DNA from 3 places in the Alloalcanivorax sp. genome. Region 2 is predicted to be linked to each of the others. Evidence: predicted binding sites of a transcription regulator. Region 2 holds the regulator's gene; each other region holds the start of a gene.
What was found. Region 2 encodes sigma-54, which starts transcription at its own class of promoters, with help from an activator protein. Its sites were predicted from a motif close to TGGCACNNNNNTTGCTNT; they were not measured.
Positions count from the first base shown of each region.

Region 1: the regulator sigma-54 is predicted to act here: its motif matches at 2,142-2,159, upstream of ACEQZD_RS14605 (MSMEG_0572/Sll0783 family nitrogen starvation response protein).
Region 3: the regulator sigma-54 is predicted to act here: its motif matches at 3,084-3,101, upstream of glnK (P-II family nitrogen regulator).

Region 1 is NZ_CAXPXK010000126.1:2,636-7,931, forward strand. It holds gene ACEQZD_RS14595 (2-hydroxychromene-2-carboxylate isomerase) at 1-456, opposite strand, end outside; gene ACEQZD_RS14600 (PLP-dependent aminotransferase family protein) at 555-1,946, opposite strand; gene ACEQZD_RS14605 (MSMEG_0572/Sll0783 family nitrogen starvation response protein) at 2,228-2,710, shown strand; gene ACEQZD_RS14610 (Nit6803 family nitrilase) at 2,723-3,763, shown strand; gene ACEQZD_RS14615 (MSMEG_0568 family radical SAM protein) at 3,720-4,850, shown strand; gene ACEQZD_RS14620 (MSMEG_0567/Sll0786 family nitrogen starvation N-acetyltransferase) at 4,847-5,296, shown strand, end outside.
Region 2 is NZ_CAXPXK010000100.1:109,860-115,155, reverse strand. It holds gene ACEQZD_RS12825 (KpsF/GutQ family sugar-phosphate isomerase) at 1-220, shown strand, start outside; gene ACEQZD_RS12820 (HAD family hydrolase) at 265-723, shown strand; gene lptC (LPS export ABC transporter periplasmic protein LptC) at 720-1,277, shown strand; gene lptA (lipopolysaccharide transport periplasmic protein LptA) at 1,252-1,842, shown strand; gene lptB (LPS export ABC transporter ATP-binding protein) at 1,844-2,569, shown strand; gene ACEQZD_RS12800 (RNA polymerase factor sigma-54) at 2,762-4,210, shown strand; gene hpf (ribosome hibernation-promoting factor, HPF/YfiA family) at 4,252-4,551, shown strand; gene ptsN (PTS IIA-like nitrogen regulatory protein PtsN) at 4,556-5,029, shown strand; gene rapZ (RNase adapter RapZ) at 5,050-5,296, shown strand, end outside.
Region 3 is NZ_CAXPXK010000056.1:14,051-19,346, reverse strand. It holds gene ACEQZD_RS07015 (DEAD/DEAH box helicase) at 1-1,139, opposite strand, end outside; gene ACEQZD_RS07010 (ammonium transporter) at 1,293-2,552, opposite strand; gene glnK (P-II family nitrogen regulator) at 2,639-2,977, opposite strand; gene ACEQZD_RS07000 (accessory factor UbiK family protein) at 3,310-3,564, shown strand; gene ACEQZD_RS06995 (autotransporter domain-containing protein) at 3,586-5,296, opposite strand, start outside.

The DNA of each region.
Region 1 (5,296 bases), on a different contig from region 2:
ACCACCGCCTTCCGCCAGCGCCCGGTCCAGGGGCGCGCGGTCCAGCCCGGCCTGACGCAGGCACTCCTCGATCACCGTCGGCGTGGCCGGATCACGACGCTCGGCGAAGCCGGCCCGGAACACCGCCCGGCAGTACGCCGGCAGCCGGAACCCGGTGTCGATCCAGGTGGCGGTTTTGGTGGCCAGGGTGCTGTTGAACGGAAAGCGCGCGGGCCGGCGCCAGGCAATGCCCAGACGCCGGGTTTCGCGCTGCAGATCCAACCACAGGTAACGGCCCCGCGCCGGGTAAAGGTTGAAGGGCGAATCGGTCCAGCCCTGCTCGCTGAAAATCGGGCCCAGCAGGAACGGCTTCCAGACCACCCGCACGCCGGCCTCGGCGGCGGCCGGCTCAATGGTCTCCGCCGCCAGATAGGCGTACGGGCTGGCGAAATCGAACCAGAATTCCAGATCCGCCATATCAGCGCTCCCCCACTTTGACTCTTCCCCACTCGGACAGTGGGCCAAGCATTCCCCATCGGGCCGGCGTTGGCCAGCCCTCCGAAAGTACGGACGGCTCAGAAAAAGCCGGCACTGGCCGCGCCCGGCTGCTGCAGAGCGTCGGCGATCACATGCAGGGCATGCCCCAGATCCTGGCGGCTGGCGGGGCCGCCCAGGCAAAGCCGCACCGCTTCCGGCGGCTTGCCGTTAACCGCGAAGGCGTCGCTGACCACCACATTGATGCCCTGGGCGCGCAGCCGCGCGGCGAACGCCACCCGGCTCCAGGCGGGCGGCATCCGCAGCCAGACGTGGAACGCTTCCGGGTGCGATCGGTAGTCGGCGCCGGCCAGGATTTCCGCGACCAGTTCCTGGCGCGCCTGGGACTCACGGCGGGTCAGCGTCAGTGCCAGGTCGGCGGTGCCGTCCTGGACCCAGCAGGACGCCAGCGCCGCGGTGATCGGCGATGCCATCACGGTGGTGGCGCGCAAGGTTACCGCCAGCCGTGAGCGCAACCGGGCCGAGGGCAGCGCCAGGTAGGCGATGCGCAGCCCGGCCCCCAACGACTTGCTGAAACCGCACAGGTAATAGGTCAGCTCCGGGGCCAGCGCCGCCAACGCCGGCGGCCGGTGGGTGGGCAGCAGGCCGTAGGCGTCGTCCTCGATAATCGGCAGGTTATGACGGCGGGCGATCTGCACCACCCGGTGCCGGCGCTCTTCGCTCAAGGTGACCGCCGCCGGGTTGAGCAGCACCGGATTACAGTACAACGCCTTGGGATGATGTTCCGCGCACAGCTTCGCCAGCGCGTCCGGATCAATGCCGTCGTCGTCCAGCGGCACCCCCACCAAACGCAGGCCCAGCTGCCCGGCAATGGCCCGCAGCCCCGGGTAGGTCAGCGCCTCGCACAGCACCACGTCGCCGGGCCGGGCCAGGTTGCCGAGCACCGCCAGCAAGGCGCTTTGCACCCCGGGGCACACCAGCACCCGGTCCTCGCTCACCGTCAAAGGTCGCCGCTCCAGCCAGGCCACCGCCGCTTCGCGGTCCTCCATGGAGCCGCCGAATTCCTGGTAGCGCATCAACGGCTGAAGGTCCGGCCCCAGGGCGCGCAGCCCGGCTTCCATGCGCTCGCGCAGCAGCGGGTCGCGGGGTTCCGGCGGCAGGTTCATGGTCATGTCCACCGCCCGGTCGGCGCTGGCGCTGCGGCGGCTGGCGCGGCCCGGCCGGCACACGAAGGAGCCCTGCCCGACCCGCGAATAGATCAGACCACGGCGCTGCGCCTCGCCGTAGCCCCGCGACACGGTGGCGTAGTTCAGTTGCAGGGTTTCGGCCAGATCCCGCAGCGGTGGCAGGCGCTCGCCGACCCCCAGCCGGCCGGCCAGGATGTCGTCGCCGATGGCGTCGGCGATACGAATATAGACTGGCTGGCCGCTGTTCTTGAGAACCGGTCGCCAGGCCTCCTGGGATGAGGTCATAGGCACGCTCCGCGCCGGCCGGCGGCGCCTTTTCGCACTGATCGGAGCCACCCCGTGCACCAGTGTCGCTCATCAGGGTGGGCGCCGCCCGGCGCTTTGATTGGTTGCCCGCCGGCCGGTTGTTCGCGGCGCCACGGGATTCGCCGCCTATTGAGCCATAAGGGCACCGACCAATCAATCATTTCACCTCTTGATTGGCATATTGATTGCAATTGAACGGTTACGGAGCGCGGCCCCATCGGCGCCGCCTTCGGCCAACCTCAAAGCATAGGGAGACGGTTATGCCCACCGTAGAGAAAGCAGCGCATCAGAAAGGCGATTTTTTCGTCGACTACGAAGAAAAGGTGTTCGAAGACGTCAAGGCGGAGCCGGGCGAGAAAGCCCTGGTGACCTTCCATACCGTGGCGTTCGAAGGGTCCATCGGGCTGGTCAATATGTTGCAGGCCACGCGCTTGCAGCGCAAAGGGTTCGACACCTCGGTGCTGCTGTACGGCCCCGGTGTCACCCTGGGCGTGCAGCGTGGCTTCCCGACCCTGGGTGACGAGGCGTTCCCCGGCCATATGGCGGTCAACAACCAGATCACCAAGTTCATGGGGGAAGGCGGCAAGGTGTACGCCTGCCGGTTCGCGCTTCAGGCGCTGTACGGCCACGGCGAGCCTTCATTGATTGAGGGGATCAGACCAATCAATCCCCTGGACGTGCTGGACCTGGTGCTGCTGCACCGCCGGGACGGCGCCTTCATCCTCGACACCTGGACCACCTGAGGGAGCGGCGCCATGAACGAAGCCGCAACGGTACGGGCGGCGGCGGCGCAGATCGCGCCGGACCTGCGCACCCCCGGGGGCACGCTGGACAAGGTGTGCGCCACCCTCGAGGAGGCCGCCGGGCGGGGCGTGCAACTGATCGTCTTCCCGGAAACCCTGCTGCCCTACTACCCGTATTTTTCGTTCGTGCGCGCCCCGGCGTTCTCCGGCGCGGACCACCTTGCCCTCTACCAACAGGCGGTGACGGTGCCCGGCCCGGAGTTGGACCGGGTCGCCGCCCTCGCCGCCCGCCATTCGATGGTGGTGGTGCTGGGCGTCAACGAACGGGACCGGGGCACGCTCTACAACACCCAGGTGGTGTTCGACCGCGACGGCCGCCTGCTGCTCAAGCGCCGCAAGATCACGCCCACCTACCACGAGCGCATGATCTGGGGCCAGGGCGACGCCAGCGGCCTGAAGGTGGTGGACAGCGGCGTCGGGCGCATCGGCGCCCTGGCCTGCTGGGAACACTACAACCCCCTGGCCCGCTACGCGCTGATGACCCAGCACGAGGAAATCCACTGCGCCCAGTTTCCCGGTTCCATGGTCGGCCAGGTGTTCGCCGACCAGATCGAGGCGGCGATGCGCCACCATGCGGCGGAATCCGGCTGTTTCGTGGTCAACGCCACCGGCTGGCTGGAGGACCACCAGATTGAATCAATCACCGACGACCCGGCCCAGCAAAAGGCCCTGCGCGGCGGCTGCATGACCATGATCGTGTCCCCGGAAGGCAAGGTACTGGGTGAGCCGATCACCGAAGGCGAAGGCCTGTGCGTGGCCGACCTGGACATGGCGCTGATTCTGAAACGCAAACGGATGATGGATTCGGTGGGCCACTACGCCCGCCCGGAACTGCTCAGCCTGATGATCGACCGACGGCCGGCGGCCACCTGGCACGACGTCCCGAAACCGGACGACCAGGCGCCCACCGTGGCCACTTTCCAATCTCCGTCCGAGAGGAGCGATAGCGATGACCGCGAGCAAAGCGTTGTCCACCGAACAGCTCATCAATGAGCTGCAGACCCGCGGCGTACGCCTGGAGGACGCCGGCCACGGCGCCCCCAGCCGGCGCGGCGGCGCCGGCCCCTCGGACCACAAGGCGCTATCGATCGATGGCCGGGTGGTGATGATCCCGGTGCACACCGCCGGCGCCGATCAGTCACCGTACAGCCTGGGCACCGCCGGCGACGACGGCGGCGCCCTGTCCCGGGAGGGCCGGGAAATCGCCCGGCTGGCGTTCACCCCGACACCGCGCTTTTACGACCTGCGCACCGACGATGGCGTGCCCTATTCGCACATCGCCACCCTGCACGGTAAGGACGTGCTCGCCACCACCGTGCTGCAAACCTGCATCCGCTATAACAACCGCAAGGTCTCCTGCCAGTTCTGCGCCATCGAGCAGTCGCTCAAGGAGGGCCGCACCATCGCTCATAAAACCCCGGCGCAGCTGGCCGAGGTGGCGCGGGCGGCGGTGGCGCTGGACGGCGTCAAACATATGGTGATGACCACCGGCACCCCCAACCTGCGGGACCGGGGCGCGCGCATCCTGTGCGACAGCGCCGCCGCCGTCACCGCCGCCGTGGACCTGCCGATCCAGGCGCAATGCGAGCCGCCGGACGACCCGGCCTGGTTCCGGCGCCTGCGCGACAGCGGCGTGGCCAGCCTGGGCATGCACCTGGAAATCGCCACCCCGGCGCTGCGCGAAAAAATCATGCCCAGCAAGGCCTCGGTGAGCCTGGCGCAGTACATGGACGCCTTCGCCGAGGCGGTGGCGGTGTTCGGGCGCGGCCAGGTCAGCACCTATTTGCTGGCCGGACTGGGCGACACCCCGGAAACCACCCTGGCGCTTTGCCGGCGGCTGATCGAGCTGGGCGTTTACCCGTTCGTGGTGCCGTTCGTGCCGATCTCCGGCACACCGTTGGCGAACCATCCGTCGCCGTCGTCCGCTCACATGGCCAGCATCCTGGAACCGCTGGCGACCATGCTGCGCGACGGCGACCTGCGTTCCCGTGACATCAAGGCCGGCTGCGGACGCTGCGGCGCCTGCTCGTCGCTGTCGACCTTCGAGGACGCGTCGACGGATATGGAGAGCCTGCCATGATCCTGGAACCGGTCACCCCGTTCCGCCCCCGGGAGTACGCCGTCAAAGTGGCGGACCAGGCCTGGGAGCAGCGTGCCGCCGCCGCGCTGCGCCGCCGCGTGTTCTGCCAGGAGCAGGGGCTGTTCCAGGACCACGACCGGGACGCCCTGGACCAACACGCCACCACCCTGGTGGCGCTCTCCTACCTGGCCGGCGGCCCGGACGAGGTGGTCGGCACGGTGCGCATCCACAGCGACCGGCCCGGCATCTGGTACGGCTCCCGGCTGGCGGTGGCGCCGGGCTACCGGCGCGACGCCCATCTGGGCAGCGCCCTGATCCGGCTGGCGGTGGGCAGCGCCCATGCGCGCGGCTGTAACGCTTTTTTCGCCACCGTGCAGGCCGCCAACCAGGCCCTGTTCGAAAGCCTGCACTGGCGCACCCTGCGTAGTCTCGACCTGCACGGCAGG
Region 2 (5,296 bases):
TTTGCGCCGCACCCTGGAAAAGGGCCTGGATATCCGCCAGGCCGGCATCGCCGACGTGATGTCGCCGCGCCCGGTGACCATGCCGCCCGGGCACCTGGCCGCCGAGGCCCTGCAAATCATGGAGACGCGCAAGATCAACGGCCTGGTGGTGTGTGACGCCGACCAGCGCCCGGTGGGCGCCCTCAACACCCAGGACCTGCTGCGCGCGGGGGTGATGTAGTGACCTTGCTGGTGTCCAGCGCCGACGCGCGCAACCTGAAACTGATGGCCTTCGACGTGGACGGCGTGCTCACCGACGGCCGCCTCTATTACGGCCCCGACGGCGAAGCGCTCAAGGTGTTCAACACCCTGGACGGTCACGGCCTCAAGAAACTGGCCGCCAGCGGCGTCACCCTGGCGCTGATCACCGGCCGCGACACGCCCATGGTGGCCCGCCGCGCCGCCGAGCTGGGCATTCAGCACGTGATCCAGGGCCGCGAGGACAAGGGCGTGGCGCTGGCCGACCTGGCCGCCTCGCTGGGCGTGACCGCCCGCGAAACCGGCTACGCCGGCGACGATGAACCGGACGTGCCGGCCCTGCAGTGGGCGCAGATCGCCTTCGCACCGTCCAGCGGCCACGACTGCGCGCGGGCGGCGGCCGACCACGTGACCCGCGCCCGAGGCGGCGAAGGCGCGGTGCGCGAAATCTGCGACGCCCTTCTCGAACACCGGGGTGACGCGTGAAACGGCAGGGCCTGCTTAGCGCCTCCGGCATCCTGCTGCTGGGCTTGATCGTGCTGATGACCCTGCACGAGTGGGACAACCCTCTGGAAGAGGACCGCGAGGCGTTTCTCAACGCGCCGATGATCATCGCCGACCGGATCGTCGCCAAAGCCTACGACGAAGAGGACGGCCGGGTGCAGTACCGCCTGGTGGCGGATCACTTGGAGCAGTACGAACGGGACGCGCTCACCACCCTCACTGAACCGGTGTTGCGCATGGACAACAGCAACGGCCTGTGGACGATCCAGTCCCGCCGTGGTGAAGTGCGCGACAACGGTGACCTGATTGTCTTCACGGACCAGGTGGAAGCGCGCAGCGAAAGCAACGGCGTCACCCTGGACACCGAGGAACTGCAGTACCACAACGACACTAACCGCGTGGTCTCCCCCGGCGAGCTCGCCATGCGCCACCGCGACGGCCGCACCCGCGCCGGCGCCATGGAAAGCGATCTGACCAGCGGCGAAATGACACTCAAGCAAGGAGTGGTAAGTGAATTCACAGGCAGCACGGAATAGGTCCGCCCTGGGCAAGGCTCTGCTGGCTCTGGCGTTGACCGCGCTGACCGCCGGCGCCGCCGCCCAGCAGCCCACCGGCCCGGTGGAGGTGAGCGCCGATGAGGCCACCTTCGAACAGAGCGCCGGCACCGGCGTGTATCGCGGCAACGCCGAGCTGATCCAGGGCAAGCGGCGCCTGAACGCGGATGTGATCCGCCTGTTCACCGAGAACAATGAACTGATGCGGGTGGAAGCCACCGGGTCGCCGGTGCGCATGGTGGAAGGCAAGGAATTGAACGCCCGCGCCGACAAGCTGGTCTACGACCTGGCGCAGCGCAGCCTGGTGCTCACCGGCAACGCCCGCGTCACCCACCAGGGCAACACCTTCGAAGGCGCCAAGGTGGAGTACAACCTGGATTCGCGCCGCGTGGACGCCAGCAGCGAAGGCGACAAGCGGGTCCGTCTGGTGATCCCGGCCAAGAACGCCGAGCAAGCCAGCGAGGACGCCGAGCCGGAGGAGCAGGACAACGGCGAACCGGCCCAGGACGCCCCGGCCGCGCAACCCGACAATGCGGAGACCCCCTGAGATGGCACATCTGAGCGCCCATAACCTGGCCAAGAGCTACAAGAGCACCCGCGTCATCGAGGACGTCTCCCTGGAAGTGGAAGCCGGCCAGATCGTCGGTCTGCTGGGCCCCAACGGCGCCGGCAAGACCACCTGCTTCTATATGATCGTGGGCCTGGTGGCCGCCGACGCCGGCCGCATCGAGATCAACGGCAACGACATCACCCACCTGCCCATGCACGGCCGGGCCAAACGCGGCATCGGCTACCTGCCCCAGGAGGCGAGCATCTTCCGCCGCCTCACCGTGGAGCAGAACATCATGGCGATCCTGGAAACGCGCAAGAGCCTCAGCAAGGCGGAGCGCAAGGAGCAGCTGGAGAAACTGCTGCAGGAATTCCACATCGACCATATCCGCGACAGCATGGGCATGAGCCTGTCCGGCGGCGAGCGGCGGCGCGCGGAGATCGCCCGCGGTCTGGCCACGGACCCGGACTTTATTCTGCTCGATGAGCCCTTCGCCGGGGTCGACCCGATCTCCGTGAACGACATCAAGAGCATCATCCGCCATCTCAAGGACCGCGGCATCGGCGTGCTGATCACCGACCACAACGTCCGCGAGACCCTGGATATCTGCGACACCGCCTATATCGTCAGCACCGGCCATATCATCGCCGACGGCGACGCCGACACCATTCTCGGCAACCAGCAGGTGCGCGACGTCTACCTGGGCGCCGATTTCCGGCTCTAGTGGCGACAAAAGCGGCGGCGGGCGCCGCCGCGCCTTGCGCACCGCCCAAACCCTTGCATATAGTGGACGCCTTCCCGCCGCATCGCCCTACACCCTTCCGCCGGACAACACAATAGCTGGCATGATTATTGCTTAATTTCGATTGATGCTGCTATGCTCCAACCCTCGGGATCGAGCAACCAGACACGCAGCATGAAACCCTCCTTACAGCTTCAAATCGGCCAGCAGCTGACCATGACGCCCCAGCTGCAGCAGGCAATCCGCCTGCTGCAGCTGTCGACGCTGGACCTGCGCCTGGAGATCCAGCAGGCGGTGGAGACCAACCCACTGCTGGAAATTGAGGAAGGCGCCGAGGATTTCAGCGCCGATGACGGCGAGTACGACGCCGACGCGGACCTGGACGTGGAGCGCAGCGACGCCCTGGAAGACCTGGTGGACGGCCCGGTGGAGACCGACAGCGACTGGGACGACCTCTACGTGGGCCAGAGCAGCCCCGGCGGCGAAAGCGAGGACGCCGACGCCTGGCAGCAGCGCCACGCCAACCCGGACACCCTGATCAGCCACATGGAGTGGCAGCTCAACCTGACGCCGATGAGCGACCGGGACCGGGTGATCGCGCAGATCATCATTGAAGCCCTGGACGAGCGCGGCTTCGTCACCGTGCCCCTGGAAGACCTGGTCACCACCGCCCATAACGAAATCGCCGACCCGGACGACCCGGTGGAAGACGATGAAGTGGTGGCGGTGCTGCACCGGCTGCAACAGTTTGACCCGGTCGGCGTGGCCAGCCACGACCTGGCCGAGTGCCTGGGCGTGCAGCTGGCCCAGCTGCCCGAGGACACTCCGCATCTGGACCACGCCCGCGCGGTGCTGGCGCACCAGACGCTGCTGGAAAAACACGATTACGCCGGCCTGCGGCGCGCCCTGGGCGCCACCGAGGAGGCCCTGCTCGCGGCCATGGCCCTGCTGCGCGGCCTGGACCCGGCCCCGGGCCAGCAGATCGGCGGCGAGAGCGCCGATTACGCAGTCCCCGACGTGGTGGTCAGCGCCCACAAGGGCGGCTGGCGGGTGGCGCTCAACGAGGCGGTGCTGCCGCGCGTCAACCTCCACGCCCAGTACGCCCAGATGGCCCGCCAGGTCGGCGGCGAGGACGGCCAGTACCTGCGTAACTGCATGCAGGAGGCCAAATGGTTCCTGAAAAGCCTGCAAAGCCGCCACGACACCCTGCTGAAAGTGGCCAGCCGCATCGTCGAGGTGCAGCAGGACTTCTTCAACTACGGTGAAGAGGCGATGAAACCGCTGGTCCTGGCGGACATCGCCGAGGCCGTGGGCATGCACGAGTCCACCATCAGTCGGGTCACCAACCAGAAATTCATGCTCACGCCCAAGGGCGTGTTCGAGCTGAAATATTTCTTCTCAAGTCACGTCGACACGGACGGCGGCGGTGAGTGTTCCTCCACCGCCATTCGTGCCATCATTAAGAAGCTGGTCGCCGCCGAGAGTCCTCGCAAGCCGCTCAGCGACAACAAGCTGGCGAGCTTGCTGAATGATCAGGGGATCAAGGTGGCGCGCCGCACGGTCGCCAAATATCGCGAGGCGATGCGCATCCCGTCCTCGAGCGCCCGCAAGCGTTTGGTGTAGGCGCGCGGAGGATGGGTCTTAACGAGGTATAGGAGCCAGCCATGCAAATAAACATCAGTGGTCACCACCTGGATATCACCGACGCCCTGCGTGACTATGTGGACGAAAAGTTCGCCAAACTGGAGCGCCATTTCGATCAGATCACCAGCATTCAGGTGATCCTGTCTCCGGAGCCCAAATCCCACAAGGCCGAATCCACCATCCACATCTCCGGCGCCGACGTGTTCGCCACCGCCCACGCGGACGACATGTACGCGGCCATTGATGCGCTGACCAACAAGCTGGACCGGCAAATCCTCAAACACAAAGAGAAGACGGTGGACCGTAAACACGGTCATTAACCCTATGCGAGTACGTGAATTGCTCAGCGAAGACCGCACCTATAACGACGTGTCGGTCACCAGTAAAAAACGGTTGCTCGATCAGATCGCCCAGCTGGCCGCGGCCAGCTGCGGCGGCCTCAACGAGCAGGAAGTGTTCGACGCCCTGGTGGCCCGGGAAAAACTCGGGTCCACCGGCATCGGCGAGGGCATCGCCATTCCCCACTGCCGGCTGGGCCACTGCGAGGGCGCGGTGGGCCTGCTGTTGAAGCTGGAAGACGCGGTGGACTTCGACGCCGTCGACGGGCGCCCGGTGGATCTGGTGTTCGTGCTGCTGGTGCCGGAGCAGAACCCGGAACAGCACCTCAAGACACTCAGCCACCTGGCCAGCCTGTTCAACGACGATGACTACCGCAGCGACCTGCGACGGGCCCACAGCAACCAGCAGTTGTTCCAGGTGGCGGTGGAATCGGAAGCGGAACTACGCCTCGCGTCCTAGCCCTTACCGGTTGCCCCCTTATGAAGCTCACCATTCTCAGCGGCCGCTCCGGGTCGGGTAAAACCACCGCCCTGCAGGCCCTGGAGGACCACGGTTACTATTGCGTGGACAATCTGCCCCTGGGGCTGTTGCCCACCCTCACGGAACAGCTCGACACCGAGGAACACGCCCCCGAGCGGGTGGCGGTGGGCGTGGACGCGCGCAACCTGCCCCGCCAGCTGCTGGCGTTCAAAAGCATCATCAAGGCACTGAAAAACCAGCAGGTGG
Region 3 (5,296 bases), on a different contig from region 2:
CCCAGGTAGCGGCCGCGCAGCGCCTCCACCACCCGGAACTCGAACTCCTGGCGCAAATAGCGCTGGATGCTCGCCATCAGATTCCATTCGAAACTTTCCACCAGCGAGATCGCCGCGCCCTCGCCGTCGCCGCGCCCGGTGCGGCCGATGCGGTGCAGATAGTCGTCGCCGCTGCGCGGCATATCGAAGTTGATCACCAGCTCCAGGCCGTCCACATCCAGCCCCCGGGCCGCCACGTCGGTGGCCACCAGCACCGTCACCGCGCCGCTGTTCAGCCGTTCCAGCGCCAGCTTGCGGTCCTTGGTGTCCTTGTCGCCGTGCAGCACGAACACCTTGTGGGCGGTGGAGCGCAACACTCCGCCGAGGCGGTCGGCGGTGGCCTTGGTGTTGGTGAACACGATCGCCTTGCGGTGGGGCTCATGGGCAAGCAGCCACTGCACCAGGCGCTCCTTGTGGGAGCGGTCGTCGGCGGTGATGATCTGCTGGCGCACCTGCTGGTTGAGCTCGCGCACGCTGTCGAGCATCAGCGACTCGGGCTCGCGCAGCACCCGCGCCACCATGGCGTCCATGGCCGCGCCGCCCGGCGTGGCGGAGAACAACAGCGTCTGCCGGGCCGGGTTGCAGGCCGCCGCCAGACGCAGCACGTCGTCGCTGAAGCCCATGTCGAGCATGCGGTCCGATTCGTCCAGCACCAGCACCTTGAGTTCGGACAACGCCAGATTGTCCGCTTCCAGATGCTCGATCAGCCGGCCCGGCGTGCCCACCAGCACCTCGGGGTTCTTGCGGATGCGCGCCGCCTGCACCTTGAAGTCCTCGCCGCCGGTGACCGCTTCCGCCTTGATAAAGGTGAAGCGCGACAGCGCCTGCACCTGCTTGAGCGTCTGCCGGGCCAGCTCCCGGGTAGGCGCCAGCACCAGCGCCCGGGTGCCGATGCCCCGGTCCTTCTCTTCCAGCAGCCGCTGCAGCATGGGCAGCACGAAGGCGGCGGTCTTGCCGGTGCCGGTCCGCGCCACCACGCGCAGATCCCGACCCGCCAGAGCGGGGGGAATAGCCGCCGTTTGCACCGCCGTGGGCTCACTCAGCGACAGCTCTTCCAGGGCGCGCAATAAACGTTCATGGAGATTCAGATCAGCAAACACAGACAATACTCGGTGATGACTTGTAGGAGCGGGCCCGGCCCGCGAAAGGGAGCGCCGCTCCCGGCAGGATACCAGAGACTTGTTTCACCGATACAAAAAAGGGCGCCCGAAGGCGCCCTGTAGGTTGGTGCAAGACAGATTGGAGAGACAGAATCAGCTCTTCACGAACTCCGGGTACGCTTCCATACCGCAGTCCACGATATCCATGCCTTCGTACTCGTCCTCTTCGGAGACGCGGATGCCGAAGATCGCCTTGAGGATGGCCCACACGATCAGGCTGGCCACGAACACCCATACGAAGATGGTCAGGGCGCCGATCAGCTGGCCGGAGAAGCTGGAACCGTCGTTGGTGATCGGCACCAGCATCAGGCCCAGGAAGCCGACCACACCGTGCACGGAGATGGCACCGACCGGATCGTCGATCTTCAGCTTGTCCAGGGTCACGATGCTGAACACCACCAGCACGCCACCGATCGCGCCGAACAGGGTGGCGGTCAGAGCGGTCGGGGTGGACGGCTCGGCGGTAATGGTCACCAGGCCGGCCAGGGCGCCGTTGAGCAGCATGGTCAGGTCGGCCTTGCCGAACAGGAAGCGGCCCACGATCAGCGCGGCAACGGCACCACCGGCGGCGGCGGTGTTGGTGTTCAGGAACACCATGGCCACGGAGTGCGCGCTGGCGGCGTCGCCGAGCTTCAGCACGGAACCGCCGTTGAAGCCGAACCAGCCCATCCACAGGATGAAGGTACCCAGGGTCGCCAGCGGCAGGTTGGCACCGGGGATGGCGTGGATCTCGCCGTTCGGGCCGTACTTGCCTTTACGGGCGCCCAGCAGCAGCACACCGGCCAGGGCGGCGGCCGCACCGGCCATGTGCACGATGCCGGAACCGGCGAAGTCGGAGAAGCCCAGATCACCCAGGTTGTACATGCCGAACACGTCGACGCCGCCCCAGGTCCAGGCGCCTTCCATCGGGTAGATGAAACCGGTCATGACCACCGCGAACGCCAGGAAGGCCCACAGCTTCATACGCTCGGCCACGGCACCGGAAACGATGGACATGGCGGTGGCGACGAACACTACCTGGAAGAAGAAGTCGGACGCGCCGGAGTAGACCGAGCCGCCGTCAAAACCCGCTTCCGCGGAGTCCGCCAGCACACCGGCCAGATCAAAGGCTTCAATGCCGTTCAGGAAGATGCCGCCGCCGTACATGATCGAATAACCGCAGACCAGGTACATCAGGCAGGCGATGGCGAACAGCGCCACGTTCTTGGTGAGAATTTCGGTGGTGTTTTTAGCACGCACCAGGCCGGCTTCGAGCATCGCGAAGCCCGCCGCCATCCACATTACCAGTGCGCCACACACCAGAAAATAAAAGGTGTCGATGGCGTACTGAAGTTCAAAGATTTGATTTTCCACGTTGCAACCCTCCGAGAATTGGAAGCGTGTTCAGGACCTTGGCATGGGTCGTGTTACACATTTCTCTAAACGTAAGCTTCTAAACTTTAGATCGCGTCCTCGCCGGTCTCGCCGGTACGGATGCGGATGGCCTGCTCCAGGGTGGTGACAAAGATCTTGCCGTCACCGATTTTCCCGGTATTGGCCGCTTTGGTGATCGCTTCGATAACCTGATCCAGGCTGGCCTCCGCGATGGCCACTTCGATTTTTACCTTGGGCAGGAAATCGACCACGTATTCCGCGCCGCGATACAGCTCGGTGTGACCCTTTTGACGTCCGAAGCCTTTCACCTCGGTAACGGTGATGCCCTGAACGCCGATCTCGGACAGTGCTTCACGCACGTCGTCCAATTTGAACGGCTTGATGATGGCTGTAACCAGTTTCATTTCTATCTCCTTCAAACGCTTATAACGCGTCCGTTAACGTCCGTTGGGTTTCAGGCCCCTCTTTGGTTCCCGATCCATCCACTCGCGCGAACGCTCTAGCCCGTTAGCTGCACGACCCATGCCAATTTTTAAAAGTCACGCATTTTCAGAGGGTTAGAACTGCAACCCCGGGGTGTTCCGGGGTCGGTTGCGGCAATATAGTGCACCATCGCGGGGCACTTCCCAAAATGGTGCACGCCGTTACGGTGCTCTTGAGACGCCCCATAACATCAAGGGCGGTGGTACCATCGCACCCTGACCCGCCCGTGTTGCAAATAGTGGAGCCTGTGGCCATGCAAAGCCAAGCCTTTCTCGATCGTTTGATGAGCGACATCAGCCGCCATCTGCCCGGAGACCTGGGGCAATTGCGTCAGGAGGTGGAGCACAGCGTGCGCGCCGTGCTCAATGAGACGCTGACCCGGCTGGATCTGATCAGCCGTGAGGAATTCGAGATTCAGCAGCAGGTGCTGGAGCGCACCCGCGCCCGGCTGGAATCTCTGGAGAAGGAAGTGGCGGCGCTGGAAAGCGCCGCCGGAGAGAAGTCGTAGAAGAAACCCGCGGCGAGGGTTTCAGAACGTCCAGCCGAAACGGATCTGGCCGCCGTGATCGGCACGGCCGTCACCGGTCTCGCCCTGATAGCCCAGGTTAAGGGTGGCGCGCGGCGCCAGCAGCCAGGTGAGGCCGGCTTCCATCACCAGGGTGTCCTCGGCCAGCGGCGCCCCTTCGACGGTGAAGGCGTCACCGCCGGCGAAGCGCAGGGATGTTTCCGGCGTGGTGTCTCCAAACGCATGGCGCCAGCCTAAAGAGCTGTACAGACGCGTGGCCGGATTGCCGGGCAAGGTGACGAAGGCACGCGTGCCCAGGGTGGTGAAGGTGGTGTCCAGGCTGTCCCGGTCACCCTGCAGGGCGGCGTCGCCGCCACGCTCATCGCCGTCACCCAGGGTCACCCGCACCTGGGCCAGCCGCGCGAAGGGCTCCACGCCCCGCTCCACGCCGAAGCGGCGGGCGCCTTCAATGAACGCCTGCCAGGTGTCCGCCTTGCGGTCACTGGTGAGGGTCTCGTCCATGGCGCCCACCACGGCCCGGCGGCGGCCGTCGATCCGCTGGTGGCTGTAGAAGGCGCCCCCACGCAGGGCGCCGGCGCCCAGACGCCGCTCACCGAAGACACCGGCATGAACGCTGTCGATATCGGCACGGCCACGCTGTTCGGCGAGCGCCAGATTGGTTCGGCCGTAGCCCACCAGCATGCCGGCGCGTCCGCCGTCGGCGAACAACCGATCCACGCCCAGCAAGGCACCGTGCGTGTCCCGGTCCCGATGGGCCGTGCCTGAATCCCCGTCGGTGCCGCCTTTATTACCGTAGCCACTCACCCAGGCGGTAACGCCTTCGCCGCGCGCCAGTGTGGTGGCGGCGGCCCGGTCCTCGTCACGGAAACGGGCCATGGCGGCGTCGCGCAGCAGTTGGCTGTCCTCCGCCAGCGCGCCCAGGGCGCTGGCGTGCAGTTCACCGGACAAGCTGTCGTAGGCGGCGGCGAGCGCGCGGGGGGAGACCGTCTGCATCGCCACTTCATCATGCAGCGCCTGACCGGCGCCGAGACTTTCCACACCGCTCGCCGCGGCACGCTGATTGGGCGTGCGGGCGAGGGCGGCGAACCGCACGTCGTTGCGGCGCAGTTCCAGATCCACGTTATTGGTGTCGTAGAGCAGGCTGGCGTCCAGGAACAGGTAGTCGGAATCGGCGGCGTCGAAACGGCCGCTCAAACCACCGTCGGCGGTGAGAATGCGGTAGCGGCTGATCGGCCGGTATTCACCGGCCTCGCCCACATGCACCACGGAACCGTCCAGGGTGGCGACACCGGTAACCCGCACATGGTCCGCGGCACTGCCGGTGGGGTCGACTTCCACTTCAAACTCGGCCCCGTCCTGAAACTGCAGGTCGCCATTGACGGTCAGGGCGCCGATCGAATTGCCCGGCGCCAGGGCCGCGCCGTCGTGAATCACCGTGCTGCCCACGCTGCCGCTGCCCTGCAAGCGGGCGCCGTCGTACACGTCCAGGGTGCCGGCCAGGGCGCCGTCCACCGACAACACCCCGGCGTTCACCTGGTGATGGCCGTTAAAACCGGCGGCGTCGCCGGTGAGCGACAAGGTGCCGCTGCCGATCATGTCCAGGGCGCCGCTGCCGGCGCTGATATTGCCGCTGAACACCGTATCGCCGGCGCCGTCCACGGTGAGCAGGAAATCGTTCAGCTCCAGGTCGCCGGTGAAAGCGGCGGTACCGGCG